2 regions of the Tumebacillus lipolyticus genome follow, and region 1 is predicted to be linked to the other one. Evidence: a T-box and tRNA genes for the amino acid it is inferred to sense, from the RefSeq annotation. Region 1 holds a T-box; the other holds one or more tRNA genes.
The links. The T-box of region 1 lies ahead of hisS (histidine--tRNA ligase). A T-box ahead of a tRNA ligase gene usually reads a tRNA of that ligase, here a tRNA-His.

Region 2: it has a tRNA-His gene. The T-box ahead of hisS (histidine--tRNA ligase) is inferred to sense a tRNA for this amino acid. The anticodon was not compared.

What each region holds. Positions count from the first base shown of each region.
Region 1 is NZ_JBHUIO010000011.1:282,006-291,717, reverse strand. It holds gene ACFSOY_RS17665 (spore germination protein) at 1-186, shown strand, start outside; gene ACFSOY_RS17660 (spore germination protein GerPB) at 201-500, shown strand; gene ACFSOY_RS17655 (hypothetical protein) at 503-946, opposite strand; gene ACFSOY_RS17650 (peptidylprolyl isomerase) at 1,119-1,781, opposite strand; T-box leader at 1,903-2,177, shown strand; gene hisS (histidine--tRNA ligase) at 2,232-3,482, shown strand; gene ACFSOY_RS17640 (protease complex subunit PrcB family protein) at 3,563-3,934, opposite strand; gene ACFSOY_RS17635 (50S ribosomal protein L11 methyltransferase) at 4,038-4,955, shown strand; gene ACFSOY_RS17630 (hypothetical protein) at 5,308-6,858, shown strand; gene ACFSOY_RS17625 (hypothetical protein) at 6,851-9,712, shown strand, end outside.
Region 2 is NZ_JBHUIO010000002.1:870,069-879,780, forward strand. It holds gene lon (endopeptidase La) at 1-1,904, opposite strand, end outside; gene lonB (ATP-dependent protease LonB) at 2,083-3,777, opposite strand; gene clpX (ATP-dependent protease ATP-binding subunit ClpX) at 3,917-5,170, opposite strand; gene tig (trigger factor) at 5,313-6,617, opposite strand; tRNA gene ACFSOY_RS03300 (tRNA-Gln) at 6,805-6,879, opposite strand; tRNA gene ACFSOY_RS03305 (tRNA-His) at 6,884-6,959, opposite strand; tRNA gene ACFSOY_RS03310 (tRNA-Arg) at 6,969-7,045, opposite strand; tRNA gene ACFSOY_RS03315 (tRNA-Gly) at 7,052-7,125, opposite strand; gene ACFSOY_RS03320 (metallophosphoesterase family protein) at 7,269-7,817, opposite strand; gene ACFSOY_RS03325 (XTP/dITP diphosphatase) at 7,810-8,418, opposite strand; gene rph (ribonuclease PH) at 8,458-9,216, opposite strand; gene ACFSOY_RS03335 (GerMN domain-containing protein) at 9,355-9,712, opposite strand, start outside.

The DNA of each region.
Region 1 (9,712 bases):
ATCTCTTCCGGCGGAGTCTTGAGCATCGGGGATGTAGGTCTGATCTCTCCGAAGACGACAGCCAAAACTTATGCCGGTTCTGGATCGTTCAATACGGGAGATTTCCCTCAAACGTATAATGTTGTCTCTTCAACGAACACTAACGACAACGATGTGCTGGACGAAAACGTGGCCTCAGTCTTTTAACGGGAGGCGATTCAATGCGTGTCAATCAAACGATCAAGATTGGAACGATTCAAATCAATGCGATGTCGAGCTCATCTGTTTTGCAGATTGGCACCAGCGGCGCCGTCAAAGCCCGGTCGGAAACGATCACGGAAGAGGTCACGCCCACTCAGGCGGAACAGATGTTGGAAGATCAGATTCATTCGCAGATCGAGCCAGAGCTAAAAAAAGAGGGTTTGCCGATCGAGACCGCAGAGGAAGAGCCTTTATCGGGAGGCGCGCAAGGCGGGTTTCAGGTGGAAGGGCGCCAGAGGAGAAGAAAAAATCGTACCTGAGCTTAGCAGGTACGATTTTTTTGTTTGCCAGCACCTTGAGGGGGAGAAGTTGTCTGTTTCGTCTGGAAGCGGCTCAAGCCGTACACGCGGTCGAGCACCGTGCTATATTCGCGAGCCGCATCAAAATAGGCTCGCCGCGCGAGCTGACACTCGGCCGTCTCCTTGCCGATCTCGCAGGCCTCAAAGCGCGCTTCCTCCTTTTTTTTCATCGACAACCAAGCGGGATAACAGGGGTCGGATGAACCGAAGGGCGGTGGCGGCAACAGCGAGTAAAAGGGATCATCAAAATAGACCTGACCGGTGATCAGCGGCGTTTCACGCTGAAACTGAGGCTGAATGATACCAAACCCAGGCGGAGGGGGTGGTGGTACGATAAAGTCGGATGGGACTGCCGGAAGTGGATCTTGCTCGCGGTGGCGTCTGCGCTTGTGGCGCTCTCGGCCCATGTCCAATCTCCTTTCACATCGCAAGTTGTTCTATCCTATGGGGCGATCGTGTGGAGATGTGTCAGCAAATGAGCGGTTCCTTCGACAATTTCCCGGGAAATCGACCGAAAGATGAAAATCTGTCGAATGAGAAATGGCTCTCCACATCGGGGAGAGCCAGCGATCTCATCTGCTATTTTTCTTCGATCGTCACCGTTTCGATCTTAACCTCTTCCTTGGGCTTGCTTTCCTCTCCACTTGGCCCCGGCCCGACCGGAACGGCTGCGATCTTGTCCACCGTCTCGATTCCTTCGATGACCTCGCCGAAAACGGTGTAGTTCGGCAAGTTGTTCAGGCCATCCGCCCGAGGGCCGCTGCCGATGAAGAACTGGCTGCCGTTCGTGTTTTTGCCGGCGTTCGCCATCGCGAGGATGCCTTTTTTGTACGGCTTGACGGGCGGGAGTTCATCTTCGAAGCGGTAGCCAGGGCCACCTGCGCCCGTTCCGGTCGGATCGCCCGACTGAATCATGAAATCTTGGATCACGCGGTGAAATTTCACGCCATCATAAAAATGCTCACGGGCGAGAAACACGAAGTTGTTGACGGTGATCGGAGCTTCATCGTCGAAGAGCTTTACCTTGATGTCGCCTTTGTTCGTCTTGATCGTGGCGGTGTAATCTTTTGCCTTGTCGATCTTCATCTCCGGCTTGGTAGCATACTGTTTCGGTTGCGTCTCTGTTGGTGCCGACCCTTCTTTTTTCGGTGTATCTTCGGTCGATTGACCGCAACCGACCAGCGCGGTCGCAAGCAGTGCGACGCCAAGCAGGGAGGGCAACAATTTGCGCTTGTTCATCATTCGTTCCTCCAATATGTACAGGTCTTGTTCTGACTCTATTGTATCAGGCACAAAACGGAAGGCAAGTCGGTTGACAAAGGATGACAGTCTGCCTACAATAAAAGACAAATTCCATCTTGATGCAAGAGCTTTGAAAGGGAAAAGTACAGGTCATCATGTCGTGCAGAGAGCCGGTGGAGGGTGCGAACCGGTCGGCAGTGATCGTGGAAACACCCCCTTGAGCTGTGGCCCGAACCGCTGTTTTCGACTGCGCAGTAGACGTCACCGGAGACTTCCACCGTTATCAGCGGAAGGGGGGTTAGTCGTTTTGACCCCTGATGAGTGGTTATGTGCGCTTCCGATCGGATGCGTGCATAGCAAGATGGGTGGTACCGCGAGCAATCTCTCGTCCCGTTGTGGGAGGGGAGTTTTTTTATTTGCTCAACATTCTTTGGAGGAGGCGTAAAGGAGATGGAACGAATCAATCGTCCGCGTGGCACCGCAGATCTATTGCCACGCCAAGCTCGTGATTGGCAAAAGCTCGAACAGATCGCAAGAGAGGTGTGCGCTCATTTCCATGTCCAAGAAATTCGCACTCCGATGTTTGAGCACACCGAACTGTTTTTGCGCGGTGTTGGGGATGGTACTGACATCGTGGAAAAGGAGATGTACACATTTCTCGATAAGGGCGGGCGCAGTCTGACACTGCGTCCGGAAGGAACCGCTCCGGTGGCGCGGGCCGTTTTAGAAAACAAGCTCTATGCGGAAATGCTGCCGCTGAAGCTGTCATACATCGCCCCGATGTTTCGCTATGAACGTCCTGGGGTGGGAAGGCTGCGACAGCATCACCAGTTTGGCGTGGAGATGGTGGGCAGCCTGTCGCCTGCCGCGGAGGTGGAGATGATCGCGCTGATCATGAGCTTTTACGGGGCGATCGGGGCGAAAGAGCTGACGGTCGCGCTGAACAGCGTGGGCTGTGCCTCCTGCCGCAGCCAGTATCGGGAAGCGCTGCTCGACTATCTGGAGCTTCGCCTGACGGGAATGTGCGAAGACTGCAACCGCCGGGCGAAGAAAAACCCGCTGCGGATTCTCGATTGCAAAAACTCCTGTTGCCAGGCTGCCCTGCTCGGCGCTCCGTCGATCCAAGACTGCCTGTGCGAAGAGTGCCAAACGCACTTTGCCGGCGTCGTGCAGGGGCTGGAAGCGCTCGGGCTTCCCTGCGAGATCGATGCGCGGCTGGTGCGTGGCATCGACTACTACACGCGGACGGTGTTCGAAGTGATGACCGCTTCCCGCTCAACCGTTGCGGCAGGCGGAAGGTACAACAGCCTCTATGCGGAGTTAGGGGAGATCGAGCTGCCCGCTGTGGGCTTCGGCATCGGCTTGGAGCGAGCGCTGCTGTTGCTGGAAGAGCAGGGCGCACCTGCGCTGGGCGGCGAAGACCGCGTGGATCTGTACCTGATACCGCTCGGAGATCGGGCGGAGATCGCAGTGCTTCCGCTGTTGCAGGAATTGCGGCAGGCAGGGCTGGTGGTCGAGCGGGATTTTGCCGGCAAGGGGCTCAAGAGCGCGCTGAAGCGTGCCGACCGCTTGCAAGCGACCTATGCGCTGATCGCAGGAGATGAGGAATTGGCAGCTGGAAAGCTGTTGGTCAAGGAGCTGGCGACGGGGACGCAAGAGCGGATGACGCTGGAAGAGCTGCTGTACCGGATCGAAGGCTGATCGACCGCCAGGCGCTCAGTTGGAACAGAAAGCGAGCAGCTCCGATCAGGCGATCAGAGCTGCTCGCAACCGGAGCGGAATCAGCGGGTCAGCTCCTCCTGATTGAGCAGCACGACAGGCAGCGAAACGTTCGAAAAGCGCAAGATCAACTGCGGGTAGGTGATCGCGTCGAGGAGCATCATGCCCGGCTTCGGACGCACCAGCTTGACGGTGAGCTCCACGCCGCTTTCGCCTGCGATCGCAGAGACCGGCTCCAGGGTGAATCCGCCGGTCGGGCGCTCGCTCGCCGTGAGGATCGCATAGGTGGCATCCCCTTCAGACAGCACTTGCAGGCCAGGGGTGAACATCGCGCGATCGGCGCAGTCGATGACCGCTTGGGGAAGATCTTTGGCGCGCGTGACCACTTCATAGGGCACGGGAGTTCCAACTGGTGGCACTTGGTCTCGATTCAAGGTGTAACCCCTCCTTTAGTGGTAGATGGGTCGATTTTATCAAGAGCGGGGGGCAGGAGCAAGCGACGGCCGCTAGGATGCGAAGCGAAAGGAGCAAGTCAGGATGAAAATGGAAGAGGAAGCTCGCTATATCGAATACCGTTTGACTGTCGATACGGTGCGAGCGGAAGAAGCGATCGCGGCGCTGCAGATGCGCGGGATCGAATATGTCTGGCAGGATGCGCCGTTTGAAACGTTTGTGACCGAGGATGGCTATGGCTATCAGGAGCTGGAGACGGAGCAGACCGTCTTGCGCGCGTATGAGGAGCGAGCAGAAGAGCTTTCGCCAGAAGGGCTGGCGATGCTTGGCGAACAGATGCGAAGCTCGCTTGGCGAGTTGGTCCATTCGGTCGAAGTGAGCGTGCCGCAAGCGGTGACAGAAGACCCGGTCTACCAGTTTACCGCCTTGGAGGTGCGCCCTGGGCTGATGGTTCGCCCTCCGTGGGATGAGGTGCGCGAGTCTGGAGAGCTGACGATCCTGATCGAGCCGGCAGCAGCGTTCGGAACAGGGATGCACCCGACGACGCGCCACTGTCTGGAATTGATCGACAAGCTGGTGCGAGCGGGAGATCGAGTGGCAGATCTCGGGGCAGGCTCAGGCATCTTGAGCCTGTTGGCGAGGAAAAAGGGAGCGGCAGAAGTGGTCGCCGTCGATCTCAACCCTTCGACTGCGAGCAGCCTCGACTACCACATGGAGTTGAACGAACTGGGGGGCATCGAAGTTTGCATCGGGGATGTTTTTGCCCAGTTTGCCGAGGTGGAGCGCCATTATGACCTGGTGGCGGTCAACATCGGCGGCAAAGAGGCGATCGAGCTTGAGCAGCTGCTGTCGAGAATCGTCAAGGAGGATGGCATGCTGCTGCTCTCCGGCATTGTCGAGTGGATGGAGGAGCAGGTGGTCAGCCATTTTGCTACTGCTGGGTACTCGACAGTCGAGCGCAGGCAAGGGGATGAGTGGGTGACGCTTGCGGTGAAGCGATGACGCGCGCTCAACCGCGCCCTGTCGCTTTGGAGATCAGCTCAACGAGGCGGTCTGGATGCCGCTCGAAAAGTTTGCCAACGGCGAGCAGCTCTTGTATCCACAAGGTCTATTGAAGCTATTGCAGGAGAAATTGTAGGGACGGCGCGGTTGCCGTCTCTTTTTTGTTGAGCGGGAAGGTGATGCTCAGGGTGGGTGGAGTCCAACGAGCGTACGAAAAGCGAAGTGAAAGTGACTTTGATTGCGTTGGGTATACTTTTTCTAAAAATATTGATATTGAGGTTAAAATTATATTTCATTATACAGAATTGTGAAATATAATAAATTACACTACAAGTGGTGTTGGAGGGATTTTATGTCGATGAGTCAGCCAGACATGATGAACGTCGAAGATTCTCTTCCAGATTATGAGGTGCTGCTAAAGGCGATGGCGGAAGCAAAAGATGGCACCACCAACAAATGGGACATCATCTGTTCCTACCATGTGGACAAGCTGAACGAAGTGTTGGCTGACCACTATGGGAAAAGCAAATTGATCAGTCAGTTTACATTTTCCAACGAAGAGGTGGATCGCTTCACACGTGAAACCTATATCAGCACGTACGAACTCTCCTTTGCAGCTCCAACGATCGAGTTTCTCAGTCAGAACGGCCTGTGTCAACTAAAGCTCCCGCTGGTGAAGGGGCGCAACATGGTGCGCAAAGAGGATGGTAAGCTGTTGACCGAATACGACCTTCCTGAAAATCAGTACCGCTTGCTGGCGATCGTATCGCTTGCAGCGATCGTCGGAGACGATGCGGAAGGGATGAAGAAGAGCGGTCAAGTGGTTCAATTTCGTGAGGATGGGCAGCAGGCAAACGTATTTCTGCATTTCAAAAGCGAGCTCGGCACTTCGTTTAAGATCGACCCGGAGCCCAAGAAGGAAGACAAAAGCGATCTGGCTGTGATCGTCCGTGAGATCAATTCTTATTTTAATCAATATGTCGATGAGCTTGAGTGGTCGCTCACGTCACTGAACAACGATTCTGTAGGCGAAAATCGCTTTACAATCGTACCGAAAAAGTTTGTATTTTCGACGAGCCAAGCTGAGCAGAGCGGGCCTGGCATTTTGAGCTTGTTCATCGCAACGGAGAACAGCGGAGGCGAAGGGGGGAAGGCGAATTCGAGTTTTGATCTGGGAGACGGTACGCTCCAACCGATTCCCAAAGGCTACACAGCCAGCCTGATCCTCTCCCATGAATTTGTCGCGCGCGTCTACTTGCAACAGGCGCTGTCAAAGATCGGTTTCCGCTCGATCGCCGAAGACATATCTGTCGAGACGGGGGCGGTTACGACCGCTCATTTTGACAAAACGGTCAACGCAAAATGGGGCAATGTATTCGACTTCGCTGAAGACATCACCGTAGATGCTCTGAAATTGGACTTAGGAGGCAAGCCATTTCGATTCGCCTTCAGCACCGACTCGCTTCAGGTCGAGATGGAACAGCGGACGGAGGTCAAATGGACGAGATTTACGATCGGCGGTCATGGTGGACATTATTCGGACGGAAAGGCGAAGGTCAAGGTCGCGCTGGATAAGACGTATCTTTTGCGCGAGATCGTCACCCTGAACGATGAGGAGATCACGCTCAGCTTTCGCACGGAGAATGAAGATTACAAGGTGAGTGTCGAGGGGTTTCCATCGGGGAGCTTTGGTGGAGATTCGAAAGCGGTTCGCTTTGTGCAAAAACAGGTGTACTCCAACTTGCCGGAGATCTCCTTCGATCTGGAGGCGATCAACTATTTTCGAGCGACCAACCTGTTGATGCCAGGCAAAAAGGTGATTGCGTTCGATCATCAAGCGGGCATTCACGTTCCGCGCGATCTGATCCTGGTCGGTCACATCGTCGAGGTGTCCAATGGGTGAGGGCGCTGCGCAAGTGCTGTTGTCACAAAAAAGGGAGAGCTTGCTCTCGGTGGACATCGAGGGCAAATTGATCCTCTTATCGACCGAAGATGTGTTGAAGCTCGGCAAAGGTTCGGAGATCGGAGCAGATCAGTCAGCTTACAGCTCGCTTGCGATCTATGCGGAGCAAGTGTCGCTCTACGGGACGTTCAGCCTGCGGACAGGCATCCTTGCGGCGCACCGGATTGACGCGGGGAAGCCGCTGGGGTTGATCAGCACGGCGGGAGCGGATGGCAGCGAATCGGATGGGCCGAACCTCGATCCAACTGTCAAAGGGGCGCGAGGCGGTGATGGTGAGGCGGGCGGCGATCTGTTTTTGTACGCGGAGACAGTCTCGACCGAACGGCCATTTCTGGCGGTCGATGCGACAGGTGGCAAGGGGGGCGATGGGCAGGAAGGAAGCTCGATTCCTTCCGACAAAGAGCATGAAGAGATGTTTACCTCCGCCGGGGATGGAGGGAATGGCGGCGATGGCGGGCAGGTGGTCGCGCTGGTCGTTCATCCGTACAACCGCCTGACCGAAGAGCTCGTCACGATCTATCACAAGCAAGATCTTGTCGTGCAAAAGGCAGATTTGCGCGCGCTGCTCAGCCAGTTTCCGCAGGCGGAAGCGGTCAAAAGCGTAAAGGCGAAACTCGAAGCAGCAGCCATGATCGTCGATCAGGCTGAATTCGGCGAATCTCTGCGCACAGCGGGAAGTTTGTTGCTCGACCTTGCGGACGCTTGGCAGCTGGAAGCGCGGCACAACCTCTATACGCTCGGCGGAGCGTACGGAACGCATGGCTCTGGACGCGTTCGCCCAGGCACAAACGGCATCTCCGGGATGGATGGAGAGCATGCGCTTGTGCTCGAAGGTTCTCCAGAGCTGCTGGTCGGCTGGAAGTGGGAGCAGTTTCTGTTCGTTCATCCCCACCAGTGTGCGATGCTGCTGGAGAAGGCGAAGTTGATGTACTTGACGTTGAACCCGCGTGTGACGGAGAGCGTACAGGATGTGTGGACGCTGTTCAAACGCTTGCAGGAGCGAACCGCTCCGTTCGTCAACCTGCAACCTGACCATCTGCTGTTCAAACATTATCAGGAGGTCGAATCCGCTTTTGGCGCGTACAACAGCGTCGCCCAACTCGCTTGCATTCATCAGCAAGCCTCACACTATTTGACTCGGCTCAACTTGGGGCAGGATGCTTTTGGCTATGACAGGCAGTATGCGCCGCTCGCCTCTTACACGCTGTATGAAGGCATATTGAATCGGATGATCGATGATTTTGAAAAGTTGGAAGCAGTCTATCAGCAATATTATGATCGCTTGGATCAGGCTGTCCAGCTTCGAGATTATCTTGACCATGCGCGGAGCTATGGCGAGTCGATCATCGCGCAGGCAGGTGCGAACGTCGAGGATTTGCGAAAGCTGATCTCCGCTTCGGCCGGTGTCATCCAGCGATATGAGATCGCCTTGCCCGATAAAAAAGAGGCGTTGCTCGAGGCGATCGACAGGCTGGAGCGGCAGATCGAAGATCGGATCAACTTAGAAAATTTCGCCATCCGCGAAATTTTCTCCGCGCTTTCGATGATCGCCTTCGCGCCAGAAGCGCCGCTGATCTATCTGGGGGAAGGGGCGCTTGTGCTGTACTCCCAGTACAGCAACCTCAAGGAGGAGAAGGTCGAGACGAGATATCTGATCAAGAGCATTCGCGCGATCAAAGACAGCTTTGGCTCGCTGGTCGAAGGGTATAAAGTGCAGCTCGACGGGATGCTCGCACCGGACGATCCGGGGGCGAACAAGCTGATCGCATCAGCAAGAGATCTGGATCGGCTGTTAGATTCGATCAGTTCGCAGTTGCCTGAGCGTGCGGGTGAGGAGTTTAAAGCGATCGTCGACGATTATGTGCAGACGATCGTCGCGCGCAACAACGAGATCTTGACCTACAATGCGATCGTGTCCTTGCTCTTTCAAAATCGCGATCAGGTCGAGCAGGCGAAACTGTCGATCGCCGATCTGAACAGGCAAGCGCTGGCGAACCTGAAAGGAACGTCGCTCAACTTGACCGCCTTTCTGTCCCATCTGTACTATGCGGCGCGCAATCAAGTGTTGGAGATGCTGTCGCTCACCGCAAACGCCTTTCGCTTTTGGGCGGTGACCGATCAAAGCCCGCTGCAAACGCTGATCGAGTGGTCAACACCTCCCGATATCAACGCGGCCGTGCTGCGCGCTGCCCACAGCGAACTGCTGAAGCGCTTCACAGAGGCGGTGGAGCGGTTTGCCAACAACCCGAGCCGCTATCCAGACCCGAGTGTCCCACACTACGATCCAAAGGTCGATCGCGGCATTCTGGTCAAACTGTCCGCCTGGCAGCTGAGCAGGTTTCGCCGGAGCGGGCGAGCGGTGATTCAGATCGAAACGGCGCTTAAAGAAACGTTGAAACGGGAGAACCCGTTCGCCGGGCGGGCGAATGTTCGCGTCGAGAAAGTGCGAGCGTGGATTCATGGCGCGAAGACGGAAGATGATCTGCTGCACGTGAAGATCACGCATACGGGCGAAGAGGAGATCACCGATCTGCAGGGCGATCTGTATCGGTTTAAACACAAGCCGCGCAATGCGGACTTCGTGTACCAGATCTCCGATCGCCGCGTCAAGACGGACGGACAGATGGGCGTGAGCGTGCAGCTCGGCGGGGGAGGTTCCGATCAGACGCGGGCTGTCTCCTACGCGCTGGTCGGCCCGTTCACATTTTGGCAGATCGAAGTCGCAGAGGAAAACAACGCGGGCAGAGACATCAGCCAGGTGACCGACATCGAGCTTGAGTTTTTTATCTCGTAC
Region 2 (9,712 bases), on a different contig from region 1:
GACTCTTTCATCACATCGCCCAGCTGTCCGGTCAAGGTCAATTTGCCCTTGCCGGCATAAGTGGTCGCCTCGATCACCAGCGTCTCACCGCCGACTGCCGTCCAAGCGAGCCCAGTCACCACACCGATCTGATCCTCTTTCTCAGCAAGACCGTGGCGGAAGCGCGCGCCTCCGAGGTAGTCGGGCAGGTTTTCAGGTGTGATCTGCACATGCTCCACTTCGCCTGCCACGATCTTTTTCGCCGCTTTGCGGCACAGGGAAGCCAGTTGACGCTCCAAGCTCCGAACGCCCGCCTCGCGGGTATACCCGCGAATGATCTCGTAGATCGTCTCATCGACAATCTCCACCTGCTCAGGCTGTAGACCGTGGTTTTCCAGCTGTTTCTTCAGCAGATGGTCTTTTGCGATATGCAGTTTCTCCACTTCGGTGTAGCCGGACAGGTTGATCACTTCCATCCGGTCCATCAGCGGTTGAGGTATGTTGTGCAACACGTTGGCGGTGGTGATAAACATCACTTTGGACAGGTCATACGGAATTTCTATGTAATGGTCGCTAAACGTGTTGTTCTGTTCCGGGTCGAGCACTTCCAGCAGTGCGGACGAAGGGTCGCCGCGAAAGTCGGACGTCATCTTGTCGATCTCGTCGAGCAGGAACAGCGGGTTGACTTCGCCTGCCGACTTCATGCCCTGGATCACACGGCCTGGCATCGCGCCAACATATGTTCTTCTGTGCCCGCGGATCTCCGCTTCATCGCGCACGCCGCCCAGCGAAACGCGGACAAACTTGCGGTTGAGCGCTTTGGCGATCGAGCGTGCCAGCGAGGTTTTCCCCACGCCGGGCGGCCCTGCGAGGCAGAGGATCGGCCCTTTGAGCTTTTTGACCAGCTTTTGCACGGCGAGATATTCGAGGATGCGCTCCTTGACCTTCTCCAAGCCGTGATGCTCTTCATCGAGCACTTGCTCCGCTTTGAGGATGTCGATCTCTTCGACGCTTTCCTCCGTCCACGGCACAGCCAACAGCCAGTCGATATAGGTGCGAATCACGCTGCCTTCCGCCGAGGAGGTCGGCATCTTCTCCAAGCGGTCGATCTCTTTCTCCACTTTCTCTCGCACATCTTCTGGAAGGTTTTTCTTCGCAGCCAACTCGCGAAGCTCTTCCGCCTCGCCACCGCGACCTTCCTTGTCGCCAAGCTCCTTTTGAATCGCCTTCATCTGTTCGCGCAGGTAGTATTCCTTCTGCGTCTTCTCCATCTGTTTGCGCACGCGCTGGTTGATCTTGCGCTCAAGCTCCAGCACTTCTCGCTCATCAGAAAGGATTTTCAACAAGCGCTCCAAACGCTCTTTCACATCGACCGCTTCCAGAATCTCCTGCTTGTCGGTGATCTTCAGCGTCAGGTGCGAAGCGATCGCATCGGCCAGTCGCCCTGGCTCATCGATGTCTGTCACAGCAGCCAACGTCTCCTGCGTGATCTTCTTCGAAACTTTGATATATTGTTCGAACTGATGGAGTACGGCGCGCATCAGCGCTTCTGCCTCCGAATCGTACTCGGTCGGCTCCGGCAGTTCCTCCACTTCTACAACATAACATTCTTCGCGCTCCACATAGCTTGCAATCGAGGCGCGATGCAATCCCTCGACGATGACGCGCATCGTGCCGTTGGGCAGTTTGAGCATTTGCTTGACCTTGGCGACCGTACCCACTTCAAACAGGTCATCCGGTTCCGGGTCGTCAATCTGGGTCTCTACTTGCGATACGAGGAGGATCAGGTTTTCGCCTACCATCGCCCGTTCCACCGCTTTGACCGAAACTTCGCGCCCGACGTCAAAGTGCATGACCATGGTGGGATAGACAATTAGTCCGCGCAGCGGCAGCAACGGGAGCGTGCGCTTCGTGCTGATTCCCATCGTGTTCACCTCCATCACTTAAAAAGAAAAAAAGTACCTGCTTCTGCTAGTATGCCAATTGTACCGTATGGCATGTTGTTTGTCTAATCTTGACCTTAAAATGAAATTCCGTCCATTGAAACAGGCAAAGGCGGGGAGCCTCTCTCCCCCCGCCAAGCTGCTTTGTATTTTATGACAGTCACTTCGACATGTTGACAGTGGGTACGGGAAGCAGGTTGGACGGAGCTTGTGCTGGTGCCAGACTCTTCTCCGACACCTCCTCCATCAGCGCCAGATCGATCACCTGTTCGATGCGCTCGACAGGGATGATCTCGATTCCTTCGGCCGACTTGAAGATATCTTGCCAGTTGTCCTTCGGAATCACCACTCTTGTGGCGCCTGCCTGCTTGGCCGCCTCCACCTTGGCGATGACCCCGCCGATCGGCTTGACAAACCCTCTGATCGACACCTCCCCGGTCATCGCCACGCGGTTGTCGACCGGAGTTCCCTTGATCGCAGAATAGATGGCGGTCGCCATCGTGATCCCAGCAGACGGCCCATCGACCGGAATCCCGCCTGGGAAATTGACGTGCAGATCGTAATCGAGCGGGTCGACCTGCATCGTGCGGCGCAACACGGTCATCACGTTTTCGACCGACCCTTTCGCCATCGACTTGCGGCGCGTGCTTCTGGCCCCGCCGTTTGTCTGTTCCTCTTCGACGACACCCGTGATGTTCAGCGTGCCCTTGCCCGTCTCTGTCGCTTTGGTCGCCGTCACCTCGATCTCAAGCAGCATGCCCTGATTGGGACCATAGACGGCAAGGCCGTTGACAAATCCGACCTGCGGCAAATCTGGCACGCGCTTTTCCGGACGCGGCGAGATCTGGGAGCAGTTGATCACCCATTCCACATCGGCTGTGGTGATCACCATTCTCGACTCCCCGATCGCAATGCCTGCCGCCGTCTGCACCACATTGACCGCCTCTCGTCCGTTGGTCGCATATTTGGCGATCGTCTGCACAGCACCCGCTTCCATCTCGAACATGATCTTGCTGGCCGCAGTGGCGACGATCGACTTGATCTCCTCCTGCTTGAGCGCGCGGAAGAATATCTCCACACAGCGCGACCGAATCGCCGGCGGAAGTTCATCTGCCGAACGGGTGGTGGCACCGATCATCCGAAAGTCTGCCGGCAGACCGTTTTGAAAAATATCGTGAATGTGACCGGGGATCTGGTTGTCGTCTGCAGAATAATAGGCGCTCTCCAAAAACACTTTTCGATCTTCCAGCACTTTTAACAGCTTGTTCAGTTGAATCGGATGCAGCTCGCCGATCTCATCGATGAACAGCATCCCGCCGTGCGCTTTGGTCACAGCACCTGGCTTGGGCTGAGGAATTCCCGCCATGCCCATCGCGCCCGCCCCCTGATAGATCGGATCGTGCACCGAGCCGATCAACGGGTCGGCGATCCCCCGCTCATCAAAGCGAGCGGTGGTCGCATCGAGTTCAATAAACTTGGCATTTTCACCGAACGGAGAGATCTTGTTCTTTTTCGCTTCTTCAAGCACGAGGCGCGCAGCTGCCGTCTTGCCGACACCTGGCGGGCCATAGATGATCACATGTTGCGGGTTGGGGCCGCAAAGCGCAGCCCGCAGCGCTTTGATGCCATCTTCCTGCCCGACGATCTCTTGGAACGCTGCCGGGCGCGTCTTTTCGGCCAACGGTTCGGTCAGCGCAATCGCCCGCAGCTTGCGGAGTTTCTCCAGCTCTCGTTTCGACTCGCTTTCGATGGCGGAACGGTTGTTTTGTTGGGCTTTCAACTGGTTCCAAAAATAGAGCCCGATGACGACAGCAAAAAAGACTTGCACGAGACTCAAGATCATTGTGAAACTCATCGGATCGCGATACCTCCTCTTCCTTTCACGCGCCTTTGCATTGAAATTAGTATGTCCTCCGGGAAGCCAAGTAAAACCTATCTTGGCACGAAAAAGAACCGACCCCAGAAAGGAGTCGGTTCTCATCTTGCCAACAGGCTTATGCAGTCTCTTCTTGCTTCGATTTTCCGTCTTCGGTGATCAAAGTCGGCGTCTTGCCTTCGGTGATCGCCTCTTGGGTGATCACACATTTGACCACATCTTCGCGAGCAGGCAGATCGAACATCACATCGAGCATCGTCGATTCGATGATCGCTCGCAACCCCCGAGCACCGGTCTTGCGCTTGATCGCCTCTTTAGCGATCTCTTCCAGCGCCTCTTCGGTGAACTCAAGCTCCACATTGTCCATCTGGAGCAAGCGGTTGTACTGCTTGACGATCGCGTTTTTCGGCTCGGTCAAAATGCGTTTTAGCGCTTCGACATCGAGCGGCTCCAGCGCAGTCAGCACCGGCAGACGACCGACAAACTCGGGGATCAGCCCGTAGCGCTGCAGGTCTTCCGGCATCAGCTTGGCAAGAACAAACTCTTGCTCTTCCTTCTTCTGACCTTCCTTGCCGAATCCGATCACCTTTTCACCCATCCGGCGCTTGATGATCTGTTCCATGCCATCGAACGCACCGCCGCAGATAAACATGATGTCCTTCGTATCGATCTGGATGAACTCCTGATGCGGATGTTTGCGGCCGCCTTGCGGTGGCACGCTTGCGGTCGTACCTTCCAGGATCTTCAGCAGCGCTTGCTGAACGCCTTCACCCGATACATCGCGCGTGATCGAAGGGTTCTCCGACTTGCGAGCGATCTTGTCGATCTCGTCGATATAGATGATGCCCTTTTGCGCCTTCTCCACATCGTAGTCGGCCGCCTGAATCAGACGAAGCAACACGTTCTCCACATCTTCGCCCACATAACCAGCCTCGGTCAGCGAGGTCGCATCGGCGATCGCGAACGGAACGTTCAGAATCCGCGCCAACGTCTGGGCGAGCAGCGTCTTCCCGCTGCCGGTCGGACCGATCAGCAGGATGTTCGACTTGGAAAGCTCGACATCTTCCGCCTTCGATTGGGTGTTGATGCGCTTGTAGTGGTTGTAGACCGCCACAGCCAGCGCCTTTTTCGCCTGATCCTGACCGATTACATATTGGTCGAGAATCTCCCGAATCTCAGTCGGCTTCGGGATGTCTTTCATCTCAAACTCTTCTTCTTCGCCAAGCTCCTCTTCGACGATCTCGTTGCACAGCTCGATGCATTCGTCACAAATATAGACACCTGGTCCAGCGACCAGTTTGCGCACTTGGTCTTGAGTCTTGCCGCAGAACGAACATTTCAACTGCCCTTTGTCATCATTGAACTTGAACATCGTAGCCCTCCCTTACATAAAGTGCCCGCGACAACCTGCCAACTGCAAAAATCGACTCGCATTATGTATTTTGGAAAAACAAGGCACCTTTTGCAAAGTGCCTTGTCTCCCCTGAACATATTGGAACTCTGTTATGTGAGAACTACTCTACTTTTGCAGACTCGACGAGAACTGCAATCGTTTTGCGAGTTTTGATGTCGTTGTGCAGGTTGGACAGACCCGGATCACGCGCTTCCAAGATCTCTTTCACGCGCTCAACTTCCATTTTCGCAGAAGTTGCGATTTTCTCCAGCTCTGTATTGATTTCGCCTTCGGTCGCTTCGATTCCTTCCGCAGCGGTGACCGCTTCCAGAACCAGACCTGTGCGGACACGGTTGACCGCTTGACCGCGGAACTCATCCTTCAAGCTTTCCACGGAAGAGCCGGTGAACTGAACGTACGCGTCAAACGGGATGCCTTGCTGTTGCAGGCGCTGTTTGAAGTCGTCCATCAGGAACTCGATCTCGTTGTCGATCATCGCTTCCGGAATTTCGATGGTCGCGTTTTCGACAGCTTGCGAGATCACCGATTCCTCGATGTAGACCTTCTCGTCGTTCACCGCTTTTTCTTTCAGCTTATTCTCGATGTCTGCCTTCAATTCATCGAGGGTGTTAAACTCGGAGATATCCTTGACGAACTCATCATCGAGCGCCGGCAGTTGCTTGCGCTTGATCTCGTTCAAGGTGACCTTGAAGACAGCCGGCTGACCAGCCAGCGTCGCAACGTGGTACTGCTCCGGGAAGTTGACGTTGATCTCCTTCTCTTCGCCTTTCTTCACGCCGACGATCTGCTCTTCAAAGCCCGGGATGAAGGTGTTGGAGCCGATCTCCAACTGGTAGTTGTCCGCTTCGCCGCCTTCGAACGCTTCGCCGTTGACGAAGCCTTTGAAGTCGATGATGACGAGATCGCCGTTCTCAACAGCAACCCCATCCTCTGCGACCACGATGTCAGCGTGCGAGCCTTGCAGGTTTTTCAGCTCTGCATCGACCGCATCTGCGCTGACGGTGAAGTCTTTCTTCTCGACAGCCAGACCTTTGTAAGCGCCCAGTTCAACTTCCGGCTTGACGGTGACGGTCGCCTTGATCACAGCAGACTCACCTTTGCCAAATTGAACGATATCGATCTCCGGACGATCGACCGGAACGAGGTTCGCCTCTTGAACAGCCGCTGTGTACGCTTCCGGTAACAGGATGTCCAGCGCGTCTTGATATAATACCTCTACGCCAAAGCGGTTTTCGAAGATCGAACGCGGCACTTTGCCTTTGCGGAACCCTGGCACGGAGACGGTTTTCACCGCTTTTTGGAACGCTTTGTCAAGTGCGGAGTTGACCTCTTCCACGCCCACTTCAAATTCGAGAACGCCAACGTTCTTCTCTATTTTTTCCCATTTTTTAACTTCTACTGCCATCTGAAAATCCTCCCTTGAATCACCGATGCGAAAAACGCTGCCTTTGTATGTAGTACTGTGGCTTGTCCACGCATGTTTCCTATGTAGACTGATAGACCACCACATTATATCACAAATGGAGATAAGTTCAAATACAAAAACACCCTCGTCTTCGCGACGAGGGCATCCATTTTCAGGAATATGGTATTGGCTGGGGAGGAAGGGATCGAACCTTCGCATGACGGAGTCAAAGTCCGTTGCCTTACCGCTTGGCGACTCCCCAATCTTGGGGCGACCGATGGGAATCGAACCCACGAGTGCCAGAGCCACAATCTGGTGCGTTAACCACTTCGCCACGGCCGCCATAAAAGATGGCGTCCCAGGAGGGATTCGAACCCCCGACCGACCGCTTAGAAGGCGGTTGCTCTATCCAACTGAGCTACTGAGACATCGTTTGGAGCGGGTGATGGGAATCGAACCCACGCGACCAGCTTGGAAGGCTGGAGTTCTACCATTGAACTACACCCGCATGATGAAGATGATACACTTGCGTTGCAACGAGAGTTAGTATACAACAAGACGAATCGCTACGTCAACTCTCAAAATGCGGGAAACTGAAAGTGAATCGACCGTCGCCTCCCCTGAGCGCGACGGTCGATCGATGGCGGCAGATCATGACGAAAAGGTGTGCTGAAGCGCAAAGCTTGCGATCTGATGTCCGTCCAACGCGTAGAAAGAAAAGTCGGCGCGCGTCCGCCCTTCCTCGCGCTCAAGCTGCAAGAGCGCGTAGGTGCACACAGTAAATCCGCGTGGGGTGGACAGGCTCCCCGGGTTGAGAAAGACCCGATCCGCTTCGACGAACAGCGTTGGCGTGTGCGTGTGCCCGAAGACGGTCAGCTGCGCACTCTGCTCGATCGCCCGATAGACCAGCGAAAGCGGCGTGCTTTTCACCTGGACCGTATGACCGTGCAGGAGCAGCGTTTTGACGCCGAGCAGATCGATCGTCTTTTCTTCCTCCTCGCAGCCTATTGGATCGCAATTCCCACAGACGGCGATCGCAGGGTCGTACTTCTGCCCGCTCACATCTTGCGCATGATCGCCTGCGTGCAGGAGCAGATCGTAGCCGCCGATCCGCTCGGTGACCTGCTCGATCGCGCGATCGATTCGCTCGGTGCGCCCATGCGTGTCGGAGATGATCAGCACCCGCAGGCGATCACTCATCGCCCGCTTCCATCTTCAACATCTCGATCATGCTGCGCAGCGCGTTCGCCCGATGCGAGAGGCTGTTCTTCTCGGCGAGCGAGATCTCCGCCAGCGTCCGGTTTCTGTCAGCCAGCAAAAACAGCGGATCATAGCCGAACCCTTCTGTCCCGCGCTCGGCAAACAGAATGCTCCCTTCCACCGTGCCGAAGGAGACGAGCGTCTCTCGTCCCGGACGAGCGAGTGCGATCGAGGAGATGAAACGAGCCCCGCGGCTCTCCTCGCCGACATTCGCCAGCTCCGCGAGCAGCTTTTGGTTGTTTTGCTCATCGCTCGCATCTTCGCCTGCGAAGCGCGCCGAATAAACCCCTGGCCGACCGCCGAGCGCATCGACCTCCAAGCCGGAGTCGTCCGCAAGCGCCGGCATGTTGTAATGCTTGGCGATCTCCTCCGCCTTTTTGATCGCGTTTCCAGCAAACGTGTCCCGGTCCTCCACGACGTCTGGCGCCCCTTGCGGCACCGCCTCAACATCCCAGCCGAGCTCGGCGAAAAAATGTTGAAACTCCTTCACCTTGCCTTGGTTTTTCGTGGCAAGCCACAGTTTTGTTCGAATCTCTCCCATGATGATCCTCCGCCTACGCTTCCTATGTAATCTCGTCTCCTATGCGTTTTGCATCGCGCTTTGCGCGATTCGATTGGCAATCTCCGCGCCCAAGACCTCTTTTTGTAGCGCGATCCACTTCTCGGTGCCAACCTTGCCGAGCGAAAGCATCTGGTTGAGCTCATCGCCGGAGAAAGTAGCCTCTTCTCCCGTCCCCTGCAGCTCGACAAAGCGACCCGCGCCGGTCATGACGATGTTCATGTCCACCTTCGCCTTCGAATCCTCTTCGTAGTTCAGATCGAGCACAGGCTGGTCACCGACGATGCCGACTGAGACGGCCGCCAAAAAATCGGTGATCGGCAGCTGTTGGAGCGAACCTTTTTTCACCTGCTCGTTGAGCGCATCAGCCAGTGCGACAAACGCGCCGGTGATCGATGCGGTGCGAGTGCCTCCGTCCGCTTGAATCACGTCGCAGTCCAGCCAGAGCGTCTTCTCCCCGAGCGCCTTCAGATCGACGACCGCTCGCAGCGACCGACCGATCAATCGCTGAATTTCCATCGTGCGGCCACCAACTTTGCCGCGCGACGACTCGCGCTGGTTGCGCGTGCCGGTCGAGCGGGGCAACATTCCATATTCGGCTGTGATCCAACCGGTGCCAGAGTTGCGCAAAAAGGGTGGCACCTTGTCCTCGACCGTCGCCGTGCAGATCACTTTTGTATCCCCGACCGAGATCAAAACTGACCCTTCTGCATGCTTAATATAGTTTCGCACAATCGTAATCGGGCGGGTTTCGTTCGATTGACGTCCATCCACTCGCATCTTTTAAAGACCTCCCCTTGTTCCCATAAGCTACTCTGATAGGATAACCTTAAACTGGCGATTCCACTACCCCAAACTTTTACAGAGAAAAACCAACGGAACAGCCCTCCATCCCGTTGGTCGCTCTCATGCGCCGTGCTACATCTGGTGCTCGTTGATCGTCGGCGGAACTGACACCGGCTTGCTCAAGTCGAGACCGCCACCGGTTGCTGGCGCTTTTTCCCCGACGGTGAACATCACTTTTTCCACGCCAGCGTTTGCCGAAAGCGACAGCACGATCGAGTTGATCACATGCACCGCATCTGCTCCCTCTTTGATCAGTCCCTGTGAAAATTCGAGGTTGGCCACCCGATCGGCAATGCTTGATTTGGCGAGCTTCAAGTCGGGGGAGAGCAGCGGTTCCAGCCCCGCGTTGTTCGGGCCTTTGGCCAGTTCTGCCACCGTCAGCTCCACCCGGTTTTGATCCTTGATCTGCGGGACCATCCGGGTCACCGGC